One region of the Dactylosporangium sp. NPDC000521 genome, then DNA from elsewhere that is predicted to be linked to it. Evidence: riboswitches for the same ligand, from Rfam matches in the RefSeq annotation. Region 1 holds a riboswitch; the other holds the start of a gene.
The links. A riboswitch is a leader RNA that binds a small molecule or an ion and turns the genes downstream of it on or off. The one in region 1 is predicted to bind glycine.
Positions count from the first base shown of each region.

Region 2: another riboswitch for glycine. It lies ahead of gcvT (glycine cleavage system aminomethyltransferase GcvT); the one in region 1 lies ahead of gcvP (aminomethyl-transferring glycine dehydrogenase).

Region 1 covers NZ_JBIAYW010000001.1:721,286-728,425, reverse strand. The annotation lists gene ACFY3L_RS03440 (substrate-binding and VWA domain-containing protein) at 1-1,059, shown strand, start outside; gene ACFY3L_RS03435 (chorismate-binding protein) at 1,111-2,289, opposite strand; gene ACFY3L_RS03430 (DUF5999 family protein) at 2,422-2,631, shown strand; gene gcvP (aminomethyl-transferring glycine dehydrogenase) at 2,653-5,484, opposite strand; glycine riboswitch at 5,560-5,654, opposite strand; gene ACFY3L_RS03420 (hypothetical protein) at 5,745-6,788, opposite strand; gene ACFY3L_RS03415 (peroxiredoxin-like family protein) at 6,880-7,140, opposite strand, start outside.
Region 2 covers NZ_JBIAYW010000006.1:181,267-188,406, reverse strand. The annotation lists gene ACFY3L_RS21400 (CARDB domain-containing protein) at 1-1,252, shown strand, start outside; gene ACFY3L_RS21395 (FhaA domain-containing protein) at 1,372-2,064, opposite strand; gene ACFY3L_RS21390 (cellulase family glycosylhydrolase) at 2,221-3,648, shown strand; gene ACFY3L_RS21385 (amidohydrolase family protein) at 3,709-4,134, opposite strand; gene ACFY3L_RS21380 (hypothetical protein) at 4,188-4,421, shown strand; gene ACFY3L_RS21375 (lytic polysaccharide monooxygenase) at 4,513-5,577, opposite strand; glycine riboswitch at 5,937-6,030, shown strand; gene gcvT (glycine cleavage system aminomethyltransferase GcvT) at 6,186-7,140, shown strand, end outside.

The sequences.
Region 1 (7,140 bases):
GTCTACACCCCCACCACCGCCGCGCTGCTCACCGACCTCGGCAAGGCCGACGGCCAGGGCGACGCCGCCGCCCTGCAGTACGTGTCGGCGTTCCCCGCCCTCGAGCAGGACGTCCTCGCCTACAACAAGACCAACCCGAAGGTGCCGCTGGTCGCGGTGTACCCGTCCAACGGCAGCGCCGACGCCGACAACCCGTACCTCATCCTCGACGCACCGTGGGCGCAGAAGGACAAGCAGGACACGGCGCGGCAGTTCCTCGCCTACCTGCGCGGGCCGCAGGGGCGCAAGGCGTTCCTCGACGCGGGGTTCCGCGACCCGAACCGCGACGGCGGCACCGCGCTGACCGCCGACAACGCGTTCAGCGCGAAGATCAAGACGGTGCCGCGGGCGGTGCTGCTGCCGGAGTCGGTCAAGCAGTCGATGGACTCGTGGACGGCGCTGACCCGCCCCACCAACGTCCTCATCGTCCTGGACATCTCCGGCTCCATGGCCGAGCAGGTCCCCGGCACCGGCCGCAACCGCATGCAGCTGGCGAAGGACGCCGCCCGGGAGGCCGTGCAGCTGTTCGACGGCGACGTCGACGCCGGCCTGTGGGTGTTCTCCACCCGGCAGAACGGCCAGCAGGACTACCGGCCGCTGATCCCGATCGGCCGGGTCGGCGACCAGGTCAACGGCAAGTCCCGCCGGGAGCAGATGGTCGCCGCGATCGACAAGCTCACCCCCGTCGGCGACACCGGCCTGTACGACACGGCCGCCGCCGCCCAGCAGGCCGTGGTCGACGCGTACCAGCCGGGCGCCACGAACCTCGTGGTGCTCATGACCGACGGGAAGAACGACGACCCGACCGGCGGCCTCAGCCTCGACCAGCTGCGCCCGAAGCTCGAGGCGAACGCCGCGTCGGACAAGAAGGTGCCGATCGTGACCGTCGGATACGGCAATGACGCGGACTTCGCCGCGCTGCAGGAGATCTCCCGGGTCAGCGGCGGCACCCTCTACACGTCGAAGACCGCGTTCGACATCAACGAGGTCCTCCTCACCGCCATCTTCGGCAAGGTCTGACGGACACGCGGCGCCGGTCCGCTCCCGACGAGCGCGGGCCGGCACCCGCCGTCAGGCGCCGAACGCGGCCTTGATCGGGGCGGCCTTCGCGGCGGCCTCGGCGACCTCGGCGGCCGGGTCGCTGTCCCAGACGATGCCGCCGCCGGCCCACACGTGCGCGAAACCGCTGGCGACGGCGACGGTGCGGATCGTCAGGCCCAGGTCGACGCGGAGCCTGCCGTCGGGGCCGTGACCGATCCAGCCGGCGGCGCCCATGCTCGGGCCGCGCCCGACCGGCTCCAGCGCGCTGACGACCTCGATCGCGGCGAGCTTCGGCGCGCCGGTCACCGAACCGCCCGGCCACACCGCACCCAGCAGGTCCGCGAGGCCGACGCCGGGCTCCAGGTCGGCACTGACCGTCGACTCCGCCTGCCACAGCCGCGACCAGCGGCGGATCGTGAACAGCTCGTCGACGCGGACGCTGCCGGTGCGGGCGACCCGGCCCAGGTCGTTGCGCTCCAGGTCGACGATCATGACGTGTTCGGCGCGTTCCTTCGCCGACGCCAGCAGCTCCGCACGGCCCTGCCCGGTCGCGGGGCGGGTGCCCTTGATCGGGCGGGTCACGGCCCGGCCGCCGGCCACCTCGACGAGCGTCTCCGGCGACGCGCACGCCACCCACCAGTCGCCGTCCGCGCCGGACAGCACCCCGCCGTACCTGGCGCCCGGCAGCGCCGCGACCCTGGCGAGCGCCGCGCGGGGATCGCCGGCGAACGGCGCCCTGGCATGGCCGACGACGTTGGCCTGGTAGACGTCGCCACGGGCGATCGCCGCCCGGACCGCCTCGACCGCGGCGGCGTGCTCCTGCGGGGTCCAGCTCGGCGTCCACGGGCCCACCCGGGGCTCGTCGGACACGGCCGGCTCCGCGAACAGCGGCGGGGTGTGGGCGTAGACGACGGCGACGAGGTCCGGCACGGCCGGCGCCGGGGACGCCACGGCCGACGGCGGCGCGAGGAGCACGGCCGCGCCGCACACCGCGTCCGTCACCGTCCGTGACCGCGACACGTCGGAGACGGGCAATCCGGCGTCGACCAGGAACGCCTCCAAGAGTTGCAGAGGGTCACCGCCGTCGCGGGAATGCCACTCCAGCCGGGAACGCTCCCAGACGTGCGGCCGGCACGCCGGGACCGACCCGGGAGGGTGAAGATCCACCGTCCTGGGCCAATACCCGACGACCGGTCCTAATGGGCTCATACGAATGGCGGATTATCCCCAAGTTGTGCCGTCACATGTGCGGAATCGTGTCGTTGGCCGTAGTAGCGTGCATCACTGGTCATGTGAACCACCCCACAGGCCCCACCAGAACCTCTCAAACGGAGACCCCGGATGCTCTGCCAGCACCAACCAGCGTGCCCCTCGGCCCACGACTCCGACCACGAAGCCGCCAGGATCCTGGCCTCACACCCCGAGCAGGGGTGGAGCCTCCTGTGCAACGGAGTGATCGTCTTCGAGGACACCGGAGAGCTCCTACCTGACTGCAGCGTGATCGAACCGCACCGCGGCCCGGCCATGCACGTCCTCGTCAAAGCAGCCTGAGCGATCACGCTCCGTGATCGTTCACTCCTCAAAGGCTGACGCCGGCGGGCACGAGCAGACCAGGTTCCGGTCGCCGTAGCTGTCGTCGATCCGCCGCACCGGCGGCCAGTACTTCGCCACCGACACCCCCGCCGGGTACGCGGCGATCGACCGCGGGTAGGCGTGCGACCACTCGTCCGCGGTGACGACCGCCGCCGTGTGCGGCGCACCCGCCAGCGGGTTGTCCCCTGCCGGCCACTCCCCCGACGCCACCCGGTCGATCTCCTCACGGATCGCGATCATCGCGTCACAGAACCGGTCCAGCTCCGCCAGGTCCTCGCTCTCCGTCGGCTCCACCATCAGCGTGCCGGACACCGGGAACGACATCGTCGGCGCGTGGAACCCGTAGTCGATGAGCCGCTTCGCGACGTCCGCCACGCTCACCCCGGTCGCCTTCGTGATCGTGCGCAGATCCAGGATGCACTCGTGCGCGACCAGGCCCTCGCTGCCGCTGTACAGCACCGGGTAGTGCTCCCGCAGCCGCGCCGCCACGTAGTTCGCCGCGAGGACCGCCGTCGCCGTCGCCTTCGTCAGCCCGTCGGGGCCCATCAGCCGCAGGTACGCCCACGGGATCGGCAGGATCCCCGCGGACCCCCACGGCGCCGCCGACACCGGACCGACCGGGGCCGCCTCGCCGCCCTGCTCCAGGATCGGGTGCGACGGCAGGAACTCCGCCAGGTGGGCACGGACCGCGACCGGGCCGACACCCGGACCGCCACCACCGTGCGGGATGCAGAACGTCTTGTGCAGGTTCAGGTGCGACACGTCCGCCCCGAACTGCCCCGGCTTCGCGTAGCCCAGCAGCGCGTTGAGGTTCGCGCCGTCGACGTACACCTGCCCGCCCGCGTCGTGCACCTTCGCGCACAGGTCGGAGATCCCCGTCTCGTACACCCCGTGCGTCGACGGATACGTCACCATGATCGCCGCGAGCCGGTCCCGGTGCAGCTCGATCTTCGCCTCGAGGTCACCGAGGTCGACGTTGCCCAGCTCGTCACACGCCACCACCGCGACCCGCATGCCCGCCATGACGGCGCTCGCGGCGTTCGTGCCGTGGGCACTCGACGGGATCAGGCACATGTCCCGCTGCGTCTCGCCCCGCGAGTGGTGATAGGCGCGGATGGCGAGCAGACCCGCCAGCTCGCCCTGCGACCCCGCGTTCGGCTGCAGCGACACCGCGTCGTAGCCGGTGACCTCCGCCAGCCACCGCTCCAGGTCACCGATCAGCCGCCGGTAGCCCTGCGTCTGCGCCGCCGGCGCGAACGGGTGCACGTTGGCGAACTCGGGCCAGGTGATCGGCTCCATCTCCACGGTCGCGTTGAGCTTCATCGTGCACGAACCGAGCGGGATCATCCCCCGGTCGAGCGCGTAGTCCATGTCGGAGAGCCGCTTCAGGTAGCGCAGCATCGCGGTCTCCGACCGGTGCGTGGAGAACACCGGGTGGCTCAGGTAGTCGCTGGTGCGGCGCAGGTCGGCCGGCACCACGTCCGACGTGTCCAGCGCGGTCACGTCGACGTGCGCGAGACCGAACGCGGCCAGGACGTCCCGCAGGTGCCCGAACGTCGTCGTCTCGTCACACGCGATCCCGACCCGGTCGGCGTCGACGTGCCGCAGGTTGATCCCCCGGTCAGCGGCGGCGCTGACGACGTCCTTCGCCCTGCCCGGCACCACGGCCGTCACCGTGTCGAAGAACGCCTCGTGCTCGGTGGTGACACCGCCGGCCCGCAGCCCCGCCGCGAGCCGCACCGCCATGTCGTGCGTGCGGGACGCGATCTCCCGCAGCCCGTCCGGGCCGTGGTAGACGGCGTACATGCTGGCCGTGACCGCGAGGAGCACCTGCGCGGTGCAGATGTTGCTGGTCGCCTTCTCCCGCCGGATGTGCTGCTCACGGGTCTGCAGGGCGAGCCGGTAGGCGGGGGCGCCGTCCGCGTCCTTCGACACGCCGACGAGCCGGCCCGGCAGGGTGCGCTCAAGGCCCTTGCGGACCGACATGTACCCGGCGTGCGGCCCGCCGAAGCCCATCGGCACGCCGAACCGCTGCGCGCTGCCGACCGCGACGTCCGCGCCGAACGCGGCCGGCTCCCGCAGCAGGCACAGCGCGAGGAGGTCGGCGGCGAACGTGACGATCGCGCCCTTGTCGTGCGCCCGCTTCGTGATGTCCGCGAGGTCACGGACCGCGCCGGACGCGCCGGGGTACTGCAGGTGCAGGCCGAAGAACTCCTCCGGCAGCTCCTCCGTGCGCAGGTCGATGGTGCGCACGTCGATGCCGAGCGGCTCCGCCCTGGTCCGGATGACGGCGAGGGTCTGCGGCAGGACGTCGCTGTCCACGACGTACACGTCGGCCTTGACCTTCGACGAGCGCCGCGCCAGGGTCATCGCCTCAGCGGCGGCGGTCGCCTCGTCGAGCAGCGACGCGCCCGCGACCGGCAGCCCGGTCAGGTCCGTGATCACCGTCTGGAAGTTGAGCAGCGCCTCGAGGCGGCCCTGGCTGATCTCCGGCTGGTATGGCGTGTACGCCGTGTACCACGACGGGTCCTCGAGGACGTTGCGCAGGATGACCGGCGGCGTGTACGTGCCGTAGTAGCCGAGGCCGATCATGCTGACGAGCGTCCGGTTCGCCGACGCGAGCGCCCGCAACTCCCCCAGCACCTCCGCCTCCGACGCGGCCAGGGGCAGCTGGAGCGGCTGGTGCCAGCGGATCGAGCCGGGGATGGCCGCGGTCATCAACGCCTCGACGGAGTCATACCCGACGGTCTTCAGCATCGTCGTCTGCTCGTCCGGCGACGGTCCGATGTGCCTGCTGGCGAAACTGGTCATTGGCCACACTCTTTCGGATCCGGGGTCGGGGCTGCGAACGTCCCTCCCCCTCTGTCGTGTGGCCTCCAGAGGTGCCAACCCGTCGCGGTCCTTCTGCCTGAGAGGTTCCGGGGAGGATTTGCCCCTTCGGCGTCGCCCTGAACTCAGGCGATCTCTCCCGCGCGGGTATTGCCGGCGATGCCTAATCTACCGGTTCTTTGACCATGGTCACGCAGCCGTGGCCCACACCACAGCCCGTAGCGCTTCCTAGGACGCTAGGTTTACGGCTTACAACGGGCTGAATTCGCGTCGACCATCAGGAGACTGCCGTCGACCGCCTCGAAGTCGCTGCCCTTGAGCGTCTTCAGCGCGTTGAGCTGATCGTTGCTCCACCGGTCGTCCTGCGTGCCGGAGAAGAACCACGGTGACCCGTTGTCGGCGAGGATGGCGCCGTACTGCTTGAGCGCCTGCGCCACCACCCGCGCCTGCGCCGGGAACTTCGAGATGTCGACGCCCGCCTTCAGCCGGAACCGGGCGCCCATCGGCGGCAGGTTCGCGTCGGTGCTGCTGGACGCCGCGTGCCGCGCGGGCCACACGTACGCCTTCTGCGTGCGCGGCGCGGTGAACCGGATCGCGTGGTCGATCCTGCCCTTGGCGACCTCCTCGGCGCGCGGCAGCCCGGCGAGGATCGACAGCCCCGCGGCGTCCGCCGACGTCCAGCCGGCCTTGCGCAGGTCGTTGCGGCGCAGGTCGAACACCGCCCCGGACCCGGCCTTCCACGACCCGTCCGCGTTCGGGTGCGCGGCGTACAGCTCGTACACCTTGCACGCCGCCGTGTCGTGCACGATGACGTGCCGGTCCCCGTCGGCGTTCGGCCCGCCCTCGATCCTGGCGTTGCGCGGGATCGGGTACGGGCCCTTGTCGCTCTCGTCCGCGTAGTCGAAGGTGACCTTCACGCCGGCCTGCCCCTGCCCGACGGTCGTGACCGGGATCCCGAACGGCGCGCCGTCGATGAGCCCGGCGCCGAAGTCGGGATGCGCGTGCGCCTGCGCCCCGATGCTGCCGACCCACGTCGCCGAGTCCCGGTGCACCGGCAGCTTCGACACGTCGGCGTGCCACACGTTGTCCGCCGGGAAGACCGTGCACGCCCGTGGGGCGGACACCCGCGCCGACGGTGCCTGGCTCACGCTGCCGAGCCCGCCGGCACCCTGGGCCGCGGCGCTCGCCGGGCCGGCCGCCGGGGCGGCCTTCTTGCCTGACGAGCCGCACCCGCTCACACCCATGGCGATGACAGCGACAACGGCCAGCGCGGCGCTGCGCTTCACTGATCCTCCTCGGTCGGCACCCGATCCTCACGGACCCGCCCGCACAGTACGCGCACCCCGTGTCCGCCCTGCCGCGTTCCCGCCCCTCCGGTCAGCGGGCCCGGGCGGCGAGGGCCAGGAGCTCGTCGACGGACCACTGGTCGTAGGCGTGGTCGCCGTACTTCGAAGCGAGCACCGTGCCGTCGGGGGCGATCAGGAAGTCCGCCGGGAGGCCGAAGCGGCCGCCGGTCGGGATGAGCGATGGCGGGCGTTCGCGGCCGCGGAGCAGGGCCCACGTGCTGCGGGCCACGGCGCGCAGGATCGTCGGCCAGACGCGCGGGTTGAGCAGGGCGCGGCGGGATGACTCGACGCC
Region 2 (7,140 bases), on a different contig from region 1:
CCTGATCGACCTGGAGCAGGTCGCGCCGGCGCTCAGCCAGCCCGCCGGGTGCACGTCGATCACCACGTACGGTGCGGTCCCCAACGACGGCATCGACGACTCCGCCGCCATCCAGCGCGCCGTCAACGACGACATGAACGGCGTCATCAGCTGCGTCTGGATCCCGGCCGGCCAGTGGCGCCAGGAGCAGAAGATCCTGGCCGTCGACCCGACCCGCGGCCAGTACAACCAGAAGGGCATCCGCAACGTCACCATCCGCGGCGCGGGCATGTGGCACTCGCAGCTCTACACGCTCACCGAGCCGCAGAACGTCGTCGGCAACATCAACCACCCCCACGAGGGCAACGTCGGCTTCGACATCGACGACAACACGCAGATCTCCGATCTCGCGATCTTCGGCGGTACGACCAACCGCGCCAACCGCGGCCACGGGCTGAACGGCCGCTTCGGGAAGAACACGAAGATCAGCAACGTGTGGATCGAGCACGTCAACGTCGGCGCGTGGGTCGGCCGCGACTACAGCGACACCCCCGCCTACTGGAACCCGGGCGACGGCCTCGAGTTCACCGGGATGCGCATCCGCGACACGTTCGCCGACGGCATCAACTTCTCCAACGGCACGAAGAACTCCCGCGTGTTCAACTCCTCCTTCCGCACCACCGGCGACGACTCGCTCGCCGTCTGGGCCAACCCGCGGGTGAAGGACGCGGCCGTCGACATCGCCCACGACAACCACTTCACCAACAACACCGTCCAGCTCCCGTGGCGCGCCAACGGCATCGCCATCTACGGCGGGTACGGCAACGGCATCGAGAACAACCTCGTCTCCGACACCATGAACTACCCCGGCATCATGCTGGCGACCGACCACTCCCCGCAGCCGTTCAGCGGCACCACGGTCATCGCCAACAACGGCCTCTACCGGTGCGGCGGCGTCTTCTGGGGCGAGCAGCAGGAGTTCGGCGCCATCACCCTGTTCCCGTCATCGCTGGACATCGTCGGCGTCACCATCCGCGACACCGACATCATCGACTCCACGTACGACGGCATCCAGTTCAAGAACGGCGGCGGCAACATGCCGAACGTCGCCATCACCAACGTGCGCATCGACAAGTCCAACAACGGCGCGGGCATCCTCGCCATGGCCGGCGCGCGCGGCAACGCCAACCTGACCAACGTCACCATCACCAACTCCCACGACGGCAACATCCTCATCCAGCCCGGCTCACAGTTCGTCATCACCGGCGGCTGATCGTTCGTTGTTCCAGCGCGGGCCCGTCCTCCTGGACGGGCCCGCGTCGCGTTCGTGTCCTTCGCGTGGCGGCTCCGCGTCGCGGTTTTCGACGCGTGGCGGAGTGTGCAGCAGGCAGGTCAGGACGGGGGGTGCTCGACGCGGACGGAGAGGCGGGTGGTGCCGATGACGATCTCGTCGCCGGGGTTGACGGTGGCGGTGGTGACCTTCTGGCCGTTGACCCGGGAGCCGTTGGCGGAGCCCAGGTCGGTCAGGGTGAGGCGGTTGCCGTCGAAGTCGAGGCGGGCGTGCTGGCGGGAGGCGCCCGTGTCGGCGAGGCGCAGGTCGGCCTGGTCGCCGCGGCCGATGACGGTGCTGCCGCGCTGGACGGCGTGGGCGAAGCCGTCGTCGGTGACGAGGCGGACGCCGCTGTCGGGGCCGCGGCGGGTGCGCTGGTCCGCGCCGGTGTAGACCTGGGCGTCGACGCGGAAGAGGCCGGTCTCCAGGTTCTCGCCGCGGGACACCTCGACGAGGATGTCGCCGTAGACGGCCCAGCCCTGCTCACCGATGTACTCGGCCTGCGACTGGGCGAGCTCACGGGCGAGGGCGGCGGCGTACGCGGCCAGGCGCTCGTGGTCGGCGGGGGACAGGATGATCACGTAGCGGTTCGGGACCAGGATGCGGCCGCCGGGGATGTTGGTCTTCCCGGCGTTCGCCTCGGTCTGCATCGCGTTGAGGATCTCCACCGGGTGGACGACGCCTTTGAACACCTTGGCGAAGGCGCCCTCGACCAGACCCTCGAGGCGCTTCTCAAACCGCTGCAGTCCGCTCACGCCTCAACGGTAGCGGGCATGAACGTTTCATGGCCGTCGTGGTGCCGACAAGCCGGGCGGCAAGGGCGCTGACCTGCGAAAAGGACCAGGTCAGGGGTGTCCCGGGACATCAGTGTTACTGGCGTCACCCGGGAGGAGCACACAGGATCGCCGGTCATGAAGGTCTTGCACAAACGTGGACTCCTCGCGGTGGGCGCCGCCTCCGCCCTCGCGGTCACCGGGATCGTCGTCCTGCCCGCCGTCAACGCGTCCGCGGCCAGTGGCTGCCGCGTCGCGTACACGGTGAACCAGTGGCCGGGCGGGTTCACCGGCAACATCACGATCACCAACCTCGGCGACGCCGTGAACGGTTGGACGCTCGGCTTCGCGTTCCCCGACGCGGGGCAGAAGGTCGGGCAGGGCTGGTCGGCGACGTTCAGCCAGAGCGGGACCGCCGTCACCGCCCGCAGCCTGGACTACAACGGCAGCCTGGCGACCGGCGCGTCGACGAGCATCGGCTTCAACGGGACGTGGACCAGTGCCAACCCGTCGCCGGCGTCGTTCACGCTCAACGGTGTGACCTGCACCGGCGGGGTCACGAACAGCCCGACGCCGTCGAAGACCCCGTCGAGCAGCCCGTCGACGAGCACCAGCCCGAGCACGCCGCCGCAAGGCAGCACGCCGCTCGCGGCCAACGGGCAGCTGCACGTCTGTGGCGTCAACCTCTGCAACCAGAACAACAAGGCGATCCAGCTGCGGGGCATGAGCACCCACGGCATCCAGTGGTTCGCCTCCTGCGTCACCAACGCCTCGGTGGCCGCGCTCGCCGACGACTGGAAAGCCGATCTGCTGCGGATCGCGATGTACGTGCAGGAGCAGGGCTACGAGACGAACCCGGCCGGGTTCACGAACCAGGTCAACCAGTACGTCGACCTGGCCGAGTCCAAGGGCCTGTACGCGATCATCGACTTCCACACGCTGACGCCGGGTGACCCGAACTACAACCTCGACCGGGCGAAGACGTTCTTCGCCTCGGTGGCGCAGCGCAACGCGAACAAGAAGAACGTCATCTACGAGATCGCCAACGAGCCCAACGGCGTCTCGTGGCAGCAGATCAAGAACTACGCGGAGCAGGTCATCCCGGTCATCCGGGCGGCCGACCCGGACGCGGTCGTCATCGTCGGCACCCGCGGCTGGTCGTCGCTGGGCGTGTCCGACGGCACCGACGAGAACGAGATCGTGGCGAACCCGGTGAACGCGCAGAACATCATGTACACGTTCCACTTCTACGCCGCGTCGCACCTGGACAACTACCGCAACGTGGTGTCGCGGGCGGCCGGCCGGCTGCCGCTCTTCGTGACCGAGTTCGGCACGGTCACCTACACCGGCGGCGGCAATGTCGACCTCAACAGCAGCGCCGCGTGGCTGGACCTGCTCGACTCGAAGAAGATCAGCTACGCGAACTGGACGTACTCGGACGCGAACGAGAGCAGCGCCGCGTTCAAGCCGGGGACGTGCGCGGCGGGCAGCTGGACGAACCCGAACCAGCTGAGCACCTCCGGTGCCTTCATCCGCGGCCGGATCCGCACCCCCGACAACTTCTGATCCACCCGCGAGAACCGGGGGCGGGACGCAGACACGCGTCCCGCCCCCGGTCGAAGCGCGTCAGACCAGCAGGGCGAAGTCCCGCTTCACCACGTGGCCGTCCACCAGCACGGTCCGCACGTCCGACGCGGTCAGGCACGAGACGACCGCGCCCGCCCGGTCGCCCCGCAGGTGGCCGAGGCCGTCCAGGAGCAGCAGGTCCGCGCGTTTGCCGACGTCGACGGTACCGACGACGCCGCCGAGACCCACGGCCCTGGCACCGTCGAGGGTCGCGGCGAGGAGCAGGTCCCCGGCCGGCGGCACCGACGCGGAACCGGTCGCCGGCCGGGCCGTGCGCAGCGTGTCCCGCAGCGGCTCGAACAGGTCCGGCGGGTTGTTGATGACGACGTCGGCTCCGAACGCCGGCCGCGCGCCCGCCTCCGCCAGCCGCCCGTACGCGGACGCGCCGTGGCCCATGACCGCCTCCACCGTCGGCGTGATGACCACGGCCGTGCCGGTGCCGGTGCCGGCTTCGCGTCGTCGGCGGTGACCGCGTTGAGGTGCACGAGCTGCAGGTGCGGCCCGAGCAGCCCCTCGTCGTGCGGTCGCCGCACGCACGGCCCGGCGACGTGCGTGCGGCGAACCCGGCGGTCACGGTGAGCCCCGTCGCGTCGATGACGTCACACGAGGCAGCGGCGCGGGCGGCCGGCGAAGGGCCCACAGCCGTGATCACGCCGTCGGTACAGAGGACGTCGGTGCCCGGCAACTCCGGACCGTTGCCGGGCACGACGTGAGCGTGCTGAATGAGCACCTGGCGATGCACGTACACTTCCGAGAAAAAGCTTTTAATAAACAGCTATCTCGAAAGTTAGGTGTCGCGCAACGTCAGGTGGCGGTGCAGGTCAACGCCGGCGCGGAGTTGGTGCCCGTCCAGGAGCCGTTGAAGCCGAAGGACGTCGACTGCCCGGCGCTCAGCTTGCCGTTGTAGGTCATGTTCGTGGCCGTCGACACGGCTCCGCTGGACGTGAGCGTCGCGTTCCAGAACGAGGTGATCGTCTGGCCGTCGGGCCACGTCAGGCGGACCGTCCAGCCGTTGGTCCCGGCCCCGCCGGCGGTGACCGTGACGGCCGCGCTGAAGCCGTTGTTCCACTCGCTGCCCTTCGCGTAGGTCGCGGTGCAGCCGCCCGGCGGCACGGAGACCGACGCCGACCGGGAGGCCGACGGGGACGTCGACGGCGACCGCGAGGCGGACGGCGACGTCGACGGCGACTTCGAGGGCGACGCGCTGCCGGTCGGGCCGGTGCCGCCGGTGAAGATCACGTCGCTGCAGAAGTAGTACGACTGGTCCAGGTGGCTGGCCTGCCAGATCGTGTACATGACGTGCCGGCCGGTGCGGTTCCCGGCGTTGACCTGCGCCTGGTACTGCGGCGCCGGCGCGTACCGCCCGGTGCTGTTGACCAGCTCGAGGCTCGCCCACGTCAGCGGCTGCGTGGTCGGGTCGAACCCCTGCTTCGTGATGTAGATGCGCAGGTAGTCGGCGCCGTGCTGGGCGGCGTCGGTGAGGGTCAGCGTGAAGTTGTTCGGCTTCGTCGCGGCGACCCACGCGCCGACGGCGTCCATGGAGGCGTACCGCCCGTTCTGCGTACGGCCGCCGCTGCACAGCTGGCCGTCGGGGATGGCGGCCTGGTGGTTGCCGGCGACGCCCTCGCGGTAGAGGCCGTTCCAGTTCCACATCGTGTCCGGGTTGGCCTGCCAGGCCTGGGCGCACATCGGGTCGGTCTGGGACATGTTCGGGTTCTGGAAGTCGCTGCCCCACCTGGCCCAGCAGCCGTAGTTGCGCGACGGCGGGTCGGTGACCGAGCCGTGCGCGGCGGCGGGACTCTGTGCGACGACGACCGCGGCCACCGCGGCGGCCAGAGCGGTGACCGCGCCGATGGCGAACGGTCTCATACGGGCTGAAAGTTGCACGGGGAACTCCGTCACGTCGATGCGAACTGCATGCATGGCGACGCCTGCGGCGCAGCTCAGAGGCTGTCCGCGGCGCTGTGCGGCTCCCACCGACATGATACCCGCGCCATGGACAGCAATGAATGCGCACGTCCGGGTGACCCGGCTGGACGCGCGGCGGCTGGACGCGCGGCGAGGACCTCCACCGCGGCCCGGTCGCCGTCGCGGGCCACTGCCGTTCCCGCCTGTTCGCTCACCCTCCGGCAGACGCCCTCCGGTCTCGTGTCACAACACGTTTCCGGGCTTGACGGGGCGGTGCGGCGGGACTTACGGTCCTGACCACAACCACATATCGCGCTGCACGACCCGCGACGGGAGAGCCCTCGGTCAGTCCGAGGCGCCGAAGGAGCAACGTTCTCCCCAGAATCTCTCAGGCATCGGTACCGCCGCGGTCAGGCGACTCTGGAAAGTCAGGACGATCCGTGTCCTGCGCCCACGGTGCAAACCGCCCTCTTCGCGGGCGGTGAAGCTCTCAGGTTCCGATGACAGAGCGGGGAGGTCACCCAGCAGGGGTGCCGTCCGCGACGGCATCCGGACCCAGGGAGCCTCTCGTGACACCGCTCTTCGACGTGCACCGCGATCTGGGTGCCACCTTGACCGACTTCGCCGGCTGGCGCATGCCGCTGCGCTATCAGGGGGATCTCGCCGAGCACCATGCGGTGCGGCGCGCCGCGGGGCTGTTCGACCTGTCGCACATGGGCCAGCTCGAGGTCACCGGCGCCGAGGCGGACCGGTTCCTCGACTTCGCGCTCGTCGGCAGGCTGTCGGCGGCCGGGGTGGGGCGCGCCCGGTACACGATGCTGTGCCACGACACCGGCGGGGTCCTCGACGACCTCGTCGTGCACCGCCTCGCGGAGCGGCACTACCTGGTCGTCGCGAACGCCGCCAACACCGCCGTCGTCTTCGCGATGCTCCGCGAGCACGCCGACGGCTTCCACGTCACCGTCCGCGACACGTCGGCCGATTGGGCGATCATCGCCGTCCAGGGGCCCGCGGCGGCGGCGATGGTCGACCCGGGCCCGCTGCCGTACTACGCGATCCGCCCCTTCTCGCTCGCCGGGCGGGACGTGCTGCTGGCGCGGACCGGGTACACCGGCGAGGACGGCTTCGAGCTCTACTGCCGCCCCGATGACGCCGTCGCCGTGTGGCGGACGCTGCTCGGCCGCGGACCGGCACCGGCGGGGCTCGCCTGCCGCGACACGCTGCGCCTCGAGGCCGGGATGCTTCTGTACGGGCACGAACTGTCCGTCGGACGGACCCCGCTGCAGGCCGGCCTCTCCCGCCTCGTCGACTTCACCAAACGCGACTTCGTCGGCGCCGCCGCACTGCGCCGCCGGCGCGGCTCGGCGCCGGTCGACGTGCTGGCCGGGCTCGTCACCGGATCCCGGCGGGCGCCTCGGGCCGGCTACCCGGTGCTCGACCCGGCGACCGGCGCGGCGGCCGGCACCGTCACCAGCGGCGCGCTGTCGCCGACCCTCGGCCATCCCGTCGCGATGGCGTACGTGC